DNA from 2 places in the Streptomyces sp. NPDC045678 genome. Region 2 is predicted to be linked to the other one. Evidence: riboswitches for the same ligand, from Rfam matches in the RefSeq annotation. Region 2 holds a riboswitch; the other holds the start of a gene.
What was found. Region 2 has a riboswitch for glycine ahead of gcvT (glycine cleavage system aminomethyltransferase GcvT). Riboswitches for the same ligand answer to the same signal wherever they lie in the genome.
Positions count from the first base shown of each region.

Region 1: another riboswitch for glycine. It lies ahead of gcvP (aminomethyl-transferring glycine dehydrogenase); the one in region 2 lies ahead of gcvT (glycine cleavage system aminomethyltransferase GcvT).

Region 1 covers NZ_JBWKJS010000013.1:9,541-16,244, forward strand. The annotation lists gene AC07DO_RS35760 (DNA polymerase IV) at 1-736, shown strand, start outside; gene AC07DO_RS35765 (PRC-barrel domain-containing protein) at 743-1,135, opposite strand; glycine riboswitch at 1,280-1,378, shown strand; gene gcvP (aminomethyl-transferring glycine dehydrogenase) at 1,566-4,454, shown strand; gene AC07DO_RS35775 (DUF5999 family protein) at 4,586-4,792, opposite strand; gene AC07DO_RS35780 (hypothetical protein) at 5,102-5,686, opposite strand; gene AC07DO_RS35785 (glutamate-cysteine ligase family protein) at 6,170-6,704, shown strand, end outside.
Region 2 covers NZ_JBWKJS010000011.1:53,450-60,153, reverse strand. The annotation lists gene AC07DO_RS33050 (enhanced serine sensitivity protein SseB C-terminal domain-containing protein) at 1-692, opposite strand, end outside; gene AC07DO_RS33045 (enhanced serine sensitivity protein SseB) at 780-1,562, opposite strand; gene AC07DO_RS33040 (AAA family ATPase) at 1,623-2,324, opposite strand; glycine riboswitch at 2,474-2,583, shown strand; glycine riboswitch at 2,584-2,696, shown strand; gene gcvT (glycine cleavage system aminomethyltransferase GcvT) at 2,735-3,868, shown strand; gene gcvH (glycine cleavage system protein GcvH) at 3,945-4,322, shown strand; gene glyA (serine hydroxymethyltransferase) at 4,346-5,608, shown strand; gene AC07DO_RS33020 (L-serine ammonia-lyase) at 5,787-6,704, shown strand, end outside.

The sequences.
Region 1 (6,704 bases), on a different contig from region 2:
GGCGCTCGCGCGGGACGAGCGGCCCGTCGTGGCGGAGCGGGAGTCGAAGTCGGTCAGTGTCGAGGACACGTACGACGTGGACATCCACGACCGGGTGCGGGTCAGGGCGGAGGTCGCGCGGCTCGCCGAGCGGTGTGTGCAGCGGCTGCGGGCGGCGGGGCACTCGGGGCGGACCATCGTGCTCAAGGTGCGGCGGTTCGACTTCTCCACGCTGACGCGGTCCGAGACGCTGCGCGGGCCCACGGACGACCCAGGGGTGGTCCAGGAGGCCGCGGCGCGGCTTCTGGAGGCCGTGGACACCACAGGGGGCGTCCGGCTCCTGGGAGTGGGCGTCACGGGCCTCGCGGACTACACGCAGGAAGATCTCTTCGCGCAGGCCCAGGCGGAGGCGCAGGCGCAGACCGCGAGCGCGGAGGGAGTGTCCCTGGCGAAGAGCGGGGAGGCCGGGCCGGGGGAGGCGGTGGGGCCGGTGGGTCCGGAGCCGGAGCGTGCCGAGGAACCGGTGGCGCCGGCGCAGCGGCGTTGGGTCGCCGGGCACGATGTGCGGCATGCCCAGTACGGGCACGGGTGGGTGCAGGGAAGCGGCCTCGGGCGGGTGACGGTGCGCTTCGAGACGCCGCTGTCGGCGCCGGGGCGGGTGCGGACGTTCCGTACGGACGACCCGGAGCTGGCGCCCGCGGAGCCGCTGCCGCTGGTCGCCGCGCCGGCGCCGGCCGCACGGCCCGTTTCCGGCTGAGGTGCGTCAGGGGCTCTCCGTGCCCGCGACGCGGCCGAAGTCCTGGTCCGGGGGTGGCACGGAGGAGGGCGGGGGCTGTGGGGGTGTCGTGTCCAGGCCGTAGTGGTGGTAGAGCTGGAGTTCCTGCTCGGGGGAGAGGTGGCGCCCCACTCCGAAGTCCGGGGCGTCCTTGATCAGGTCGCGGTCGAAAGGGATGCGCAGGGTGCCGTCCTCGACGAGTTCGCTGGGTTCCAGGGGGACGAAGGCGTCCCGGCTGAAGAGACCGGTGCGTATGGCGGCCCACTCCGGGGCGCCGGTCGCATCGTCGAGGTAGACCTCGTCGACCGTGCCGATCTTCGCCCCGTTCCGGTCGAACGCCTTGCGGCCGATCAGGTTGCGCGGATCGATATCGGTCTGCACGGGCCCTCCAGCTGGTCGCGGCTTGTCGAAAACGGGCGTAACTCATCCTTAATCATTCGTAGTCACTACGAAAGAGCACTTCGGGGCAGGCGGCCACTCGAGGGATCGGGCATGGTCCTCGCTGGTACGCTGGCGCCTGGCCGCTGACCCCGTGCGGGAGAGCTCTCCGGATCACACATCCGGAGGCGCCGAAGGAGCAAATCCTCCCCGGAATCTCTCAGGCACCCGTACCGCACGGACGAGGTCACTCTGGAAAGCAGGGCGGGCGTCGGGCGGGCACGTTCGGAACCCTTCCTCACCGACGGTGAAAGCAGATCTGTCGCGAGACGGGCCTGTGAAGCTCTCAGGTTGACATGACAGAGGGGGAGGCCGTCCGGGTACCCGCGCCGTGGTACCCCTCGCAGGTCGTGCAGACCAGGAGGCCTCCGCAATGACTGCCACCAATCGCATCCCGCTCTCCGAGCTCGAGCAGGGCATCCCCTTCGAGCAGCGGCACATAGGGCCCGATGCGGAAGCGCGGGCCAAGATGCTCGCCCAGGTCGGGTACGGCTCGCTCGACGAGCTGACGGCCGCCGCGGTACCGGATGTGATCAAGAACGCCGAGGCGCTGAACCTGCCCGGCGCGCGCACCGAGGCCGAGGTGCTGGCCGAGCTGCGCTCCCTCGCCGACCGCAACCAGGTCCTCGACTCCATGATCGGACTCGGGTACTACGGGACGTTCACGCCGCCGGTCATCCTGCGGAACGTGATGGAGAACCCGGCCTGGTACACGGCCTACACGCCGTACCAGCCCGAGATCTCGCAGGGCCGTCTCGAGGCGCTGCTCAACTTCCAGACGATGGTCGCCGAGCTGACCGGTCTGCCCACCTCCGGGGCCTCGCTCCTCGACGAGGGCACCGCCGCCGCCGAGGCCATGGCGCTGTCGCGGCGCATGGGCAAGGTCAAGAACGGCGTCTTCGTCGTCGACGCCGACGCGCTGCCCCAGACCGTCGCCGTCATCCAGACCCGCGCCGAGCCGACCGGTGTCGAGATCGTCGTCGCCGATCTGAGCCAGGGCATCCCGGCCGAGGTCGCCGAGCGCGGGGTCGTGGGCGTGCTCGTCCAGTACCCGGGCGCCTCCGGTGTCGTACGGGACATCAAGCCGCTGATCGACGAGGCCCACGAGCTCGGCGCGGTCGTCACCGTCGCCGCCGACCTGCTCGCGCTGACCCTGCTCACCTCGCCCGGCGAGCTCGGCGCCGACATCGCCGTCGGCACGACGCAGCGCTTCGGCGTGCCGATGGGCTTCGGCGGCCCGCACGCCGGCTACATGGCGGTCCGTGAGAAGTTCGCCCGCAGCCTCCCCGGCCGCCTCGTCGGCGTCTCCGTCGACGCCGACGGCAACAAGGCCTACCGCCTCGCCCTCCAGACCCGCGAGCAGCACATCCGGCGCGAGAAGGCCACCAGCAACATCTGTACCGCACAGGTGCTGCTCGCCGTCATGGCCGGAATGTACGCCGTGTACCACGGGCCCGAGGGCCTGAAGTCCATCGCGCGCCGCACGCACCGGTACGCGACGCTCCTCGCGGCCGGGCTCACCGCCGGTGGCGTCGAGGTCGTCCACGGTGCGTACTTCGACACGCTGACCGTGCGCGTCGAGGGCAAGGCCGAGCAGCTCGTCTCCGCCGCCCGCGAAGCCGGCGTGAACATCCACCGGGTCGACGCCGACCACGTCTCCCTCTCCTGTGACGAGACCACGACGCGCGCCCAACTGGCCGCCGTCTGGGGTGCGTTCGGAGTGGACGCCGACATCGAGGCGCTGGACGCCGCCACCGCGGACACGCTGCCCGCGGGCCTGCTGCGCGGCGACGACTACCTGACGCACCCCGTCTTCCACCAGCACCGCTCCGAGACCGCGATGCTGCGCTACCTGCGCAAGCTCGCCGACCGCGACTACGCGCTCGACCGCGGCATGATCCCGCTGGGCTCCTGCACCATGAAGCTCAACGCGACCACCGAGATGGAGCCGGTCACCTGGCCCGAATTCGGCCAGCTGCACCCCTTCGCCCCCGCCCAGCAGGCCCAGGGCTACCTCACGCTCATCCGCGAGCTGGAGGAGCGTCTCGCCGAGGTCACCGGGTACGACAAGGTCTCCCTGCAGCCCAACGCCGGATCGCAGGGCGAGCTCGCCGGGCTCCTCGCGGTCCGCGGCTACCACCGCGCCAACGGCGACGCGCAGCGCACCGTCTGCCTCATCCCGTCCTCCGCGCACGGCACCAACGCCGCGAGCGCCGTCATGGCGGGCATGAAGGTCGTCGTCGTGAAGACCGCCGACGACGGCGAGATCGACGTCGAGGACCTGCGCGCCAAGATCGAGAAGCACCGTGACGAGCTGTCCGTGCTGATGATCACCTACCCCTCGACGCACGGTGTCTTCGAGGAGCACGTCGCCGACATCTGCGCGTCGGTGCACGAGGCGGGCGGCCAGGTGTACGTCGACGGCGCCAACCTCAACGCCCTGGTGGGCCTCGCCAAGCCGGGCCACTTCGGCGGCGACGTCTCGCACCTCAACCTGCACAAGACGTTCTGCATCCCGCACGGCGGCGGCGGCCCCGGCGTCGGCCCGGTCGGTGTCCGCGAGCACCTCGCGCCGTACCTGCCCAACCACCCGCTGCAGCCCGCCGCGGGCCCCGAGACCGGCGTCGGTCCGATCTCCGCGGCGCCGTGGGGCTCCGCCGGGATCCTCCCGATCTCCTGGTCGTACGTCCGCCTCATGGGCGGCGAGGGCCTCAAGCGCGCCACGCAGGTCGCGGTGCTCTCCGCCAACTACATCGCCAAGCGCCTGGAGCCGCACTACCCGGTGCTCTACACCGGTCCCGCGGGCCTCGTCGCGCACGAGTGCATCGTGGACCTGCGGCCGCTCAGCAAGGCGACCGGCGTCAGCGTCGACGACATCGCCAAGCGCCTCATCGACTACGGCTTCCACGCGCCGACCATGTCGTTCCCCGTCGCCGGCACGCTGATGATCGAGCCGACGGAGAGCGAGGACCTGAACGAGATCGACCGGTTCTGCGAGGCGATGATCGCCATCCGCCGTGAGATCGAGAAGGTCGGCTCGGGCGAGTGGGCCGCCGACGACAACCCGCTGCGGAACGCCCCGCACACCGCCGCCGCGCTGAGCGGCGAGTGGGAGCACGGCTACAGCCGCGAGGAGGCCGTCTTCCCGGCCGGAGTCGTCGCGGCGGACAAGTACTGGCCGCCGGTGCGCCGCATCGACCAGGCGTACGGCGACCGGAACCTGGTCTGCTCCTGCCCGCCGCTGGATGCGTACGAGGACTGATGCGGGCGCCCGCTTCGAGCGGGCATGCGTCGGGGCCGGTTCGGAGAGTTTCCTCCGGGCCGGCCCCTCGTCGTTCCGTGGTGCTCTGGCGCTGTGCGCGGTGCCGTGCGGTCGTGCGGATGTGCCGGCGGTCAGGCGGCCGTCATGATCTGATCGGTGCCCAGCGGTCGGTGCGGGGCGATGATCTGGCCGTCCGGCAGCAGCTCACCGGTGTCCTCGAAGAGCAGGACGCCGTTGCACAGCAGGCTCCAGCCCTGCTCCGGGTGGCTGGCCGCGAGGAGCGCGGCTTCCCGGTCGGCGGAGTCGGCTGTCGGGCACGGTGGTTGGTGCTGGCACATGGAAGGGTTCTTTCGCTGCGATGTGATGGCTGTGACGTCGGTCCTGTGGCTCGATGCGGTATTCATAACCGCCCCCCGTTGTAGTCGGTCCGATCCCAGTGTTGCCCTACGAGCGTCAATCCGCAGGGATTTTGCCGCAGCGGCTCCTACTGCTTAATGACGTATCACCCGCCCGGACGGTTCAGCCCAACTTCCCTGTCCCTTCGGGTGGTTCGGGGTGGCCTGACCGGGCTAGTCCACTCGCGGCCGGTGGGCAGCGCTGTGCCCCGCGGCCGGTGGGCGGCGGGGCACAGGAGCGTGACGGCGCTGTCAGGCGGGTGAGCTCAGCAGCGGTGCCGGTGTCAGGCGGTGGTTGAGCATCGGCAGGAGCTCGGCGACGCGGTGCGGGCGGTGTGCCGCGATGCCGGGCGGGGCGGGCGCGAGCGGCACGAGCAGATCGGAGGCGGCCAGTGAGCCCTCGGCGCCGTCGTCCGTGCAGTCACGGTGGAGCCAGAGCGTGAGCATATACAGCTCGGGTACGGAGAGCAGCCGCGGTTGGCACGGCATCGGCATGGCCTCCGCGTGCCGCAGGGCGCGCTCCGTCGACGTGATGTAGGGCCCTTCGAAGAAGTGGGAGAACGCCCATCCGTCCGGCGTGAGGACCGTGTCGGCGGCGGCGACGGACCGCTCGGCGCAGCGGATGAGGAAGCGCCAGCCGGCCAGCCGGGTGGGCGAAGTGGCCTGCGGGGTGATGTGGTCCAACACGTGGACCGGCAGCGGGAGTTCGGGGCTTGCGGGTCCCTGTGCGGTACGCAGGGACGGTGTGCGGGCCTCACGCACGGCGGTGGGGGAACCGAGTGCGGTGAGGACGCAGCGAAGGGCGGGCGCGGGAGCCGGGGGGACATGCAGCGGCATGGTGGGTCGCCTCTCTCATTCGACAGGCACAGTGGAGCGGGGGCAGGTGCGTGACGGCGCTGTCAGCTCTGGGTCAGAGGGGCGGGGGCTGGGGCCGCGAGCGCCAACTCTCTGCCTAGATTGCGGAGTTTATACGAGCCGTGTTCGAGCGGTGTTTCGTCTAGACGAACCGTATATTGCGAGCAAGGACTTATCGCGCCGTCCTTGTGCGGGCCTTTACACCGATTTTGTACGGGCCCCGACGTCATGACCTCGTATTCCCTGTTCCGCGCGGTCGGCCAAATTCTGCCGGTGCTTTTGACCAGACGCTTCGGAACGGAATCTTCACCGTGCCGCATGCCTGGTGAATGTGCCCGACTCGCGGCGCGTCGAGCGTACTGGTCGGCGGCCCCTCGCGGGGCGTTATCGATCACATTGCCTGGGCATCATCCCCCGTACACAGCGGCCGGATCGTTGGCTGCCCGTTCGAGGAGGGACGCTTCGATGGGGGAGAAGGTCGTGGCGGGCACGTTCGACCTGGCCGACAGGCACCACTACCGAGGCAAGCTCCGAGAGTGTCTCGCGGGGCTGGAGCGGATGCTGGAGGAGGGGCGATTCGACAGGCCCAAGAATCTGATGGGCATGGAGATCGAGCTGAATCTCGCCGGGCCCGACGGACTGCCGAGAATGTTGAATGCGCAGGTACTCGAGCGCATCGCGAGTCGGGATTTCCAGACGGAACTCGGAATGTTCAATCTCGAAGTCAACATCGCCCCGCACCGGCTCGGCGGACGCGTTCTCGACCGGCTCGCGGAGGAACTGCGCACGGGCCTCAACTATGCACACAGGAAAGCGGCCGAGCTCTCCGCCGGCATTGTCATGATCGGAATTCTGCCGACCCTGAACCGCGCCGATCTGGTCTCCGCGAACCTCTCCGACGTCGATCGGTACGCCCTCCTGAACGACCAGATCGTGGCGGCACGCGGCGAGCACTTCGCGCTGGACATCCAGGGCGTGGAGCGGCTGACCTGCACCTCGA
Region 2 (6,704 bases):
CGTAGCCACATCGCGACCGGGTCGTAATCGTCGGACATCGCGACCGTCGAGACGGGCAGGCCCTCGGGGACGGCGGGGATGGACTGGCGCATCATCGTGCGGACCGCGTCGACCGACGGCGGCGACGTGTCGTACACGTCGAGGCCGATGGCCAGATATGGCGCCCCGAGGGCGGGCTGCACCCACGCGCGGCGCAGCGAGCGGACCACGGGGGTACGGTGGGCGTTCTGCGTCAACAGGGCGTAGAACTGGGGGATTTCGATGCTCGGCTCGGTGAGCCGGAGCGGGCCCGCGGGCAGGAGGTCCAGGCCCGTGGCGATGCGGCGCAGGTCCAGCCAGGGGATGCCGACGCCGCCGCCGGGCGCGTGCGGGTTCAGCCAGATGCCGTAGTGGTCGGGGTAGAGGGTGCGGGCGATGTCGATGCCCCGGACCACTTCGTAGCTGCGGTTCCAGCCACTGGCGGACAGCTCCTGGGCGGAGGTCACGCACGGTGCGTAGCCGAGCCCCTCCACTTCCATGTTCCCGTACTGGGCGTCGGGGGAGCCGGCCTGGCCGTGCCAGAGCAGCATCCACAGCTGGTCGGCGGCGAGCGCGCGCAGCAGCGCCTCGTACGCGTCGTAACGCCCCGGCGTCACCTGGCGCAGCAACTGCTCGACCTGCTGCCCGGCCGCGGCCGTGCCCGACGCACTCACCCGTAACCGCCCCTTCGCGACGAACTCGGTGACCCCATGGGAGGACGAACTGTGTGACCCCATGGAAGACAGAGGAATGGAACCAGCTTAAGCGTCGATGCGGTGGTAGAAGGGACGGACCTTCGCGCGCAGCCAGTCGCCGACGGGGTCCTGTGCCACGTCGAGCAGTACCAGGTTCACCGGCCACGGAATCGGCACCTGTCCGAGTGCCCGGCCGAGCGCTTCCATGGGCAGGTCGCGTGCGTTGCCGTCCCAGGTGGACAGCTCGACGCCGACGAAGAGCGTCGGGTCGTCCGTCTCCACGGCGGCCAGGCAGCGGCGCGCGGTGAGCACGACGCCCGCGGTCTCGAACTCGCGGCCCGCGGCGGCGAGGAAGTCGACCGGGTCCTCCTGCCAGTCCGGTTCGAAGAGGCGGACCCGGCCGCCGGTGCTCGGGCCGTCCAGCTCGGTTCGGCCGGTCCTGCACAGCTCGGCGACGGCGGGCGGCGGCAGCGGGGCGCCGACGGTGCCGTCCGGGTTCAGCGCGATGCCCAGCTGCGGGGGCAGGCCGCGGGCGAACTCCACGGCGGGCGCCACGGTGACGCCCATCCGGTCCGCCGCGTCGCCGAGCGCCTGGCGGAACTGCTGCTCGGAGGTGAAGACGGGGACGTATGCCTGTCCTTCGATCTCCAGGGTCGGCAGGTCCAGGGTGCCGCTGTCGGGGCCGCCGCCGTTGGGAAGCGGTATCCAGAGGTGGCTGCGGCCGAGCACCTCGACGATGCGGGCGCCCGCCGACGCGGGGGCGCCCAGTGAGGCCGCGAGGACCTCCTCCAGTTCATTGCCCGGCCATCCGCCGTACGGATGGGCATGTGCCTGCGCCGGAAAGTCCATCTGTCCAACCCCTGCTCGCGACCGCTCTGCCTGCGGCTCGAACCCTAACGCCGGGCCCGGTCACCGGTCGAAGGCGATCACCCGCAGGACCTGCGCGGCCGCGCGGTCGAGCAGCACCGCGGAGCGGCAGCCGCGCGGCAGGTCGCCGCGCTCGGTGGCGGCGACGAGCCGGCCGACCGTCCTGCGGTGGCGTGCGAACGCGTACCGGGAGACGCCGCGGCCGCGCTCGTGCTGGCCCCGCAGCGCGGTGTCCACCGGGACGTCGAGCATCAGGAGGTGCAGGGCCGTGCCGCGGCGGGCGGCCTCGCGGGCGAGCCAGCGGCGCACCCACGTCTGGGTGCCGCAGTCGTGCACGACGACGCCGGCCCCGGAGCGGAGGGCGCGGCGCAGCGTCGCGTAGTGCGCGAGGCGGACCAGGGGGCGGTACACCGCGTAGGGCAGCAGTCGCGGCATGCGGTGGGACCAGCGGTCGCGGGTGTCCTGGGAGTCGATGCGCGGGCCGGTGACGGCCTGCCGCATCAGGGTCGATTTTCCGCCGCCGGGCAGCCCGGAGACGACGACCAGGTCGCCCTCGCCGAACGTGAGGCGGCGCGGGCTGTGGCCGGCCCGCTGCCGCAGGTCGCGGACGACGGCGACGGGGAGCCGGCCGCAGCTCTCCGCGGCCGGGGCGGGGGCCTGCTCGGGCAGCGCCTTGGGCAGCGCCACCCCCGTGGAAGTGGCGTAGAGACTCGTCCTGCTGCGCACCGTGATCGGCCTCCCCATAGCGGTCACGTACTGCTTCCCCACCAAGTGTAAAGAGAAGGTAATGCGACACAAGAGCGTTCCGGGGTGACGGAACCCTCTGCCGGACACGGGTCCCCCTGAACAGAGTCGCGTGCAATGATGTGCGCGCCAACTCCATACAGGCCGTTCGAATCCGCGCGGGAGAGTCTCCGGAACCAGTTTCTGAGCTGGGTACCCGGGGCGCCGAAGGAGCAAGCCCCTCCCTTGAATCTCTCAGGCCCCGTACCGCGCGGGCGAGGCACATCTGAAAAGCGGGCCGCCCCGGCGGTCCCACCCAAGGTGCAAGCCGGCGTCTCGGAGAACGAGACACTCCCGGCGAACCTCTCAGGTTCCGATGACAGATGGGGAGGACAGACCTCGCCGCCCGTCATGCCCTGGGAGTCCCCTTCATGAGCACTGCCCCCCGTCTCACCGCCCTCGATGCCGTGCATCGTGCGCTCGGCGCGACCATGACCGACTTCGCGGGCTGGGACATGCCGCTGCGGTACGCCAGCGAGCGCGACGAGCACAACGCCGTGCGCACCAAGGCCGGCCTCTTCGACCTGTCGCACATGGGTGAGATCACCGTCAGCGGCCCCGAGGCCGTGGACTTCCTGAACTTCGCGCTGGTCGGCAACATCGGCTCCATCGGCGTCGGCCGCGCCCGCTACACCATGATCGTCGCCGAGGACGGCGGCATCCTCGACGACCTGATCGTCTACCGGCTCGGCGAGCCCGACGCCCCCGAGTACATGGTCGTCGCCAACGCGTCCAACGCCCAGAACGTGCTGAACGAGCTGAGCAACCGCGCCGGGGAGTTCGACGTCGAGGTCCGCGACGACCGCGAGGCGTACGCGCTGCTCGCGGTCCAGGGCCCCGAGTCCCCCGGCATCCTGAAGTCCCTCACGGACGCGGACCTGGACGGCCTGAAGTACTACGCGGGCCTGCCCGGCACCGTCGCGGGCGTCTCCGCCCTGATCGCCCGCACGGGCTACACCGGCGAGGACGGTTTCGAGCTGTTCGTCTCTCCCGGTGACGCGGAGAAGCTGTGGGGCGCGCTGATGGAGGCGGGCACGCCCGTCGGCATGGTCCCGGCCGGCCTCTCCTGCCGCGACACGCTGCGCCTGGAGGCGGGCATGCCGCTGTACGGGCACGAGCTGACCGCCGGCCTCACGCCGTTCGACGCGGGCCTCGGCCGGGTCGTGAAGTTCGAGAAGACCAGCCAGTCGGACACCTTCCTCGGGCGTGCCGCGCTCGCGGCCGCCGCCGAGCGCGCCGAGACCGCCCCGCCGCGCAAGCTGGTCGGCCTGATCGCCGAGGGCCGCCGCGTCCCGCGCGCCGGTTTCCCGGTGGTCGCGGACGGCAAGGTGATCGGCGAGGTCACCTCGGGCGCCCCGTCCCCGACGCTGGGCAAGCCGATCGCGATGGCGTACGTGGACGCGGAGCACGCGGCGCCGGGCACCGAGGGTGTCGGCGTGGACATCCGCGGCACCCACGAGCCCTACGAGGTCGTGGCGCTGCCGTTCTACAAGCGCCAGAAGTGACCCCCGCGTCAGAAGTGACCCCCCGCACATCTTCCCCGTTCCGCAGCACCCACCCGCGTACAGGAGAATTCAGGTCATGAGCAACCCCCAGCAGCTTCGCTACAGCAAGGAGCACGAGTGGCTCTCGGCCACCGAGGACGGCGTGGCGACCGTCGGCATCACCGAGCACGCGGCCAACGCGCTCGGTGACGTCGTCTTCGCGCAGCTCCCCGAGGTCGGTGACACGGTGACCGCGGGCGAGTCCTGCGGCGAGCTGGAGTCGACCAAGTCGGTCAGCGACCTCTACGCCCCGGTGACCGGCGAGGTCGTCGCCGCCAACCAGGACGTCGTGGAGGACCCGTCGCTGGTCAACTCCGCTCCGTTCGAGGGCGGTTGGCTGTTCAAGGTTCGCCTCGCGGGCGAGCCGGACGACCTGATGTCCGCCGACGAGTACACCGCATTCACCGCCGGCTGACCCATACCGATAGGGATCGTGTGATGTCGCTTCTGAACACCCCCCTCCACGAGCTGGACCCGGACGTCGCCGCCGCCGTCGACGCCGAGGTCCACCGCCAGCAGTCGACCCTGGAAATGATCGCTTCGGAGAACTTCGCTCCGGTCGCGGTCATGGAGGCCCAGGGCTCGGTCCTGACCAACAAGTACGCCGAGGGCTACCCCGGCCGCCGCTACTACGGCGGCTGCGAGCACGTCGACGTCGCCGAGCAGATCGCGATCGACCGGGTCAAGGACCTGTTCGGCGCCGAGTACGCGAACGTGCAGCCGCACTCCGGCGCCTCCGCCAACCAGGCCGCCCTCTTCGCGATCGCCCAGCCCGGCGACACGATCCTCGGCCTGGACCTGGCGCACGGCGGCCACCTCACCCACGGCATGCGCCTGAACTTCTCCGGCAAGCAGTTCAACGTGGTCGCCTACCACGTCGACGAGGCCGGTCTGGTCGACATGGCCGAGGTCGAGCGCCTCGCCAAGGAGAACAACCCGAAGGTGATCATCGCGGGCTGGTCGGCCTACCCGCGCCACCTGGACTTCGCCGAGTTCCGCCGGATCGCCGACGAGGTCGGCGCGTACCTGTGGGTCGACATGGCGCACTTCGCCGGTCTCGTCGCCGCGGGCCTGCACCCGAACCCGGTGCCCTACGCGGACGTGGTCACCTCCACCACGCACAAGACGCTCGGCGGCCCGCGCGGCGGCATCATCCTGGCCCGCGGCAAGGAGTTCGCGAAGAAGCTGAACTCCGCGGTCTTCCCCGGCTTCCAGGGCGGCCCGCTGGAGCACGTGATCGCGGCCAAGGCCGTCTCCTTCAAGGTCGCCGCGTCGGACGACTTCAAGGAGCGCCAGCAGCGCACCCTGGACGGCGCCCGCATCCTGGCCGAGCGCCTGGTGCGGGACGACGCGAAGGCCGTCGGCGTCGACGTCCTGTCCGGCGGCACGGACGTGCACCTGGTCCTGGTGGACCTGCGCAACTCCGAGCTGGACGGCCAGCAGGCCGAGGACCGCCTCCACGAGGTCGGCATCACGGTCAACCGCAACGCCGTCCCGAACGACCCGCGCCCCCCGATGGTCACCTCGGGCCTGCGGATCGGTACGCCGGCGCTCGCGACCCGCGGCTTCGAGGCGGACGACTTCCGTGAGGTCGCCGACATCATCGCCGAGGCCCTGAAGCCGGACTTCGACGCGGCGTCCCTCAAGGCCCGTGTGACCGCTCTGGCCGACAAGCACCCCTTGTACCCCGGCCTGAAGTAGTTCCGTACCCTCTGTTTGTACGCTTTTGTTCGTATGCCGTTGTTCATACGTACGAAACATCGGGGCACCCCGCACACTGGAGAGTGAGCGAGGTGCCCCGCACCACGTCCCGCACCGCCTTGTACTTCTGCATCACCCCGGCAGACAACGGCGTCTACCAACCACCCTTGGAGTTCTCGTGGCCATCTCGGTCTTCGACCTGTTCTCGATCGGCATCGGCCCGTCCAGCTCCCACACGGTCGGACCCATGCGCGCGGCCCGCATGTTCGCGAGCCGCCTCAAGAACGAGGGCCTGATGGCCCACACCACGGCGATACGGGCGGAGCTGTACGGCTCGCTCGGCGCCACGGGCCACGGCCACGGCACCCCGAAGGCCGTCCTGCTCGGCCTGGAGGGCGAGTCGCCCCGCACGGTGAACGTGGAGGGCGCCGACGACCGTGTCGAGGAGATCAGGAGCGGCGGCCGCATCAACCTCCTCGGCATGCACGAGATCGACTTCGATTGCGACGAGGACCTGATCCTGCACCGCCGCAAGGCGCTGCCGTACCACGCCAACGGCATGACGATCTTCGCGTACGACCGTGAGGGCGCCCTCGTCCTGGAGAAGACGTACTACTCCGTAGGCGGCGGTTTCGTGGTGGACGAGGACGCCGTGGCGGGCGAGAACCCGATCGTGCCGGACGACACCGTCCTGCGGCACCCCTTCCGCACCGGCGACGAGCTGCTCCGCCTCACGGAGGAGACGGGCCTGTCCATCTCCGCGCTGATGCTGGAGAACGAGAAGGCGTGGCGCACCGAGGAGGAGATCCGCGCGGGTCTGCTCGACATCTGGGGCGTCATGCAGTCCTGCGTCTCGCGCGGCATGTCCCGCGAGGGCATCCTGCCGGGCGGCCTCAAGGTCCGCCGCCGCGCCGCGAACTCGGCCAGGCAGCTGCGCGCCGAGGGCGACCCGCAGGCCCGCGCCATGGAGTGGATCACGCTCTACGCGATGGCGGTGAACGAGGAGAACGCCGCGGGCGGCCGGGTGGTCACCGCGCCCACCAACGGCGCGGCGGGCATCATCCCGGCGGTCCTGCACTACTACATGAACTTCGTG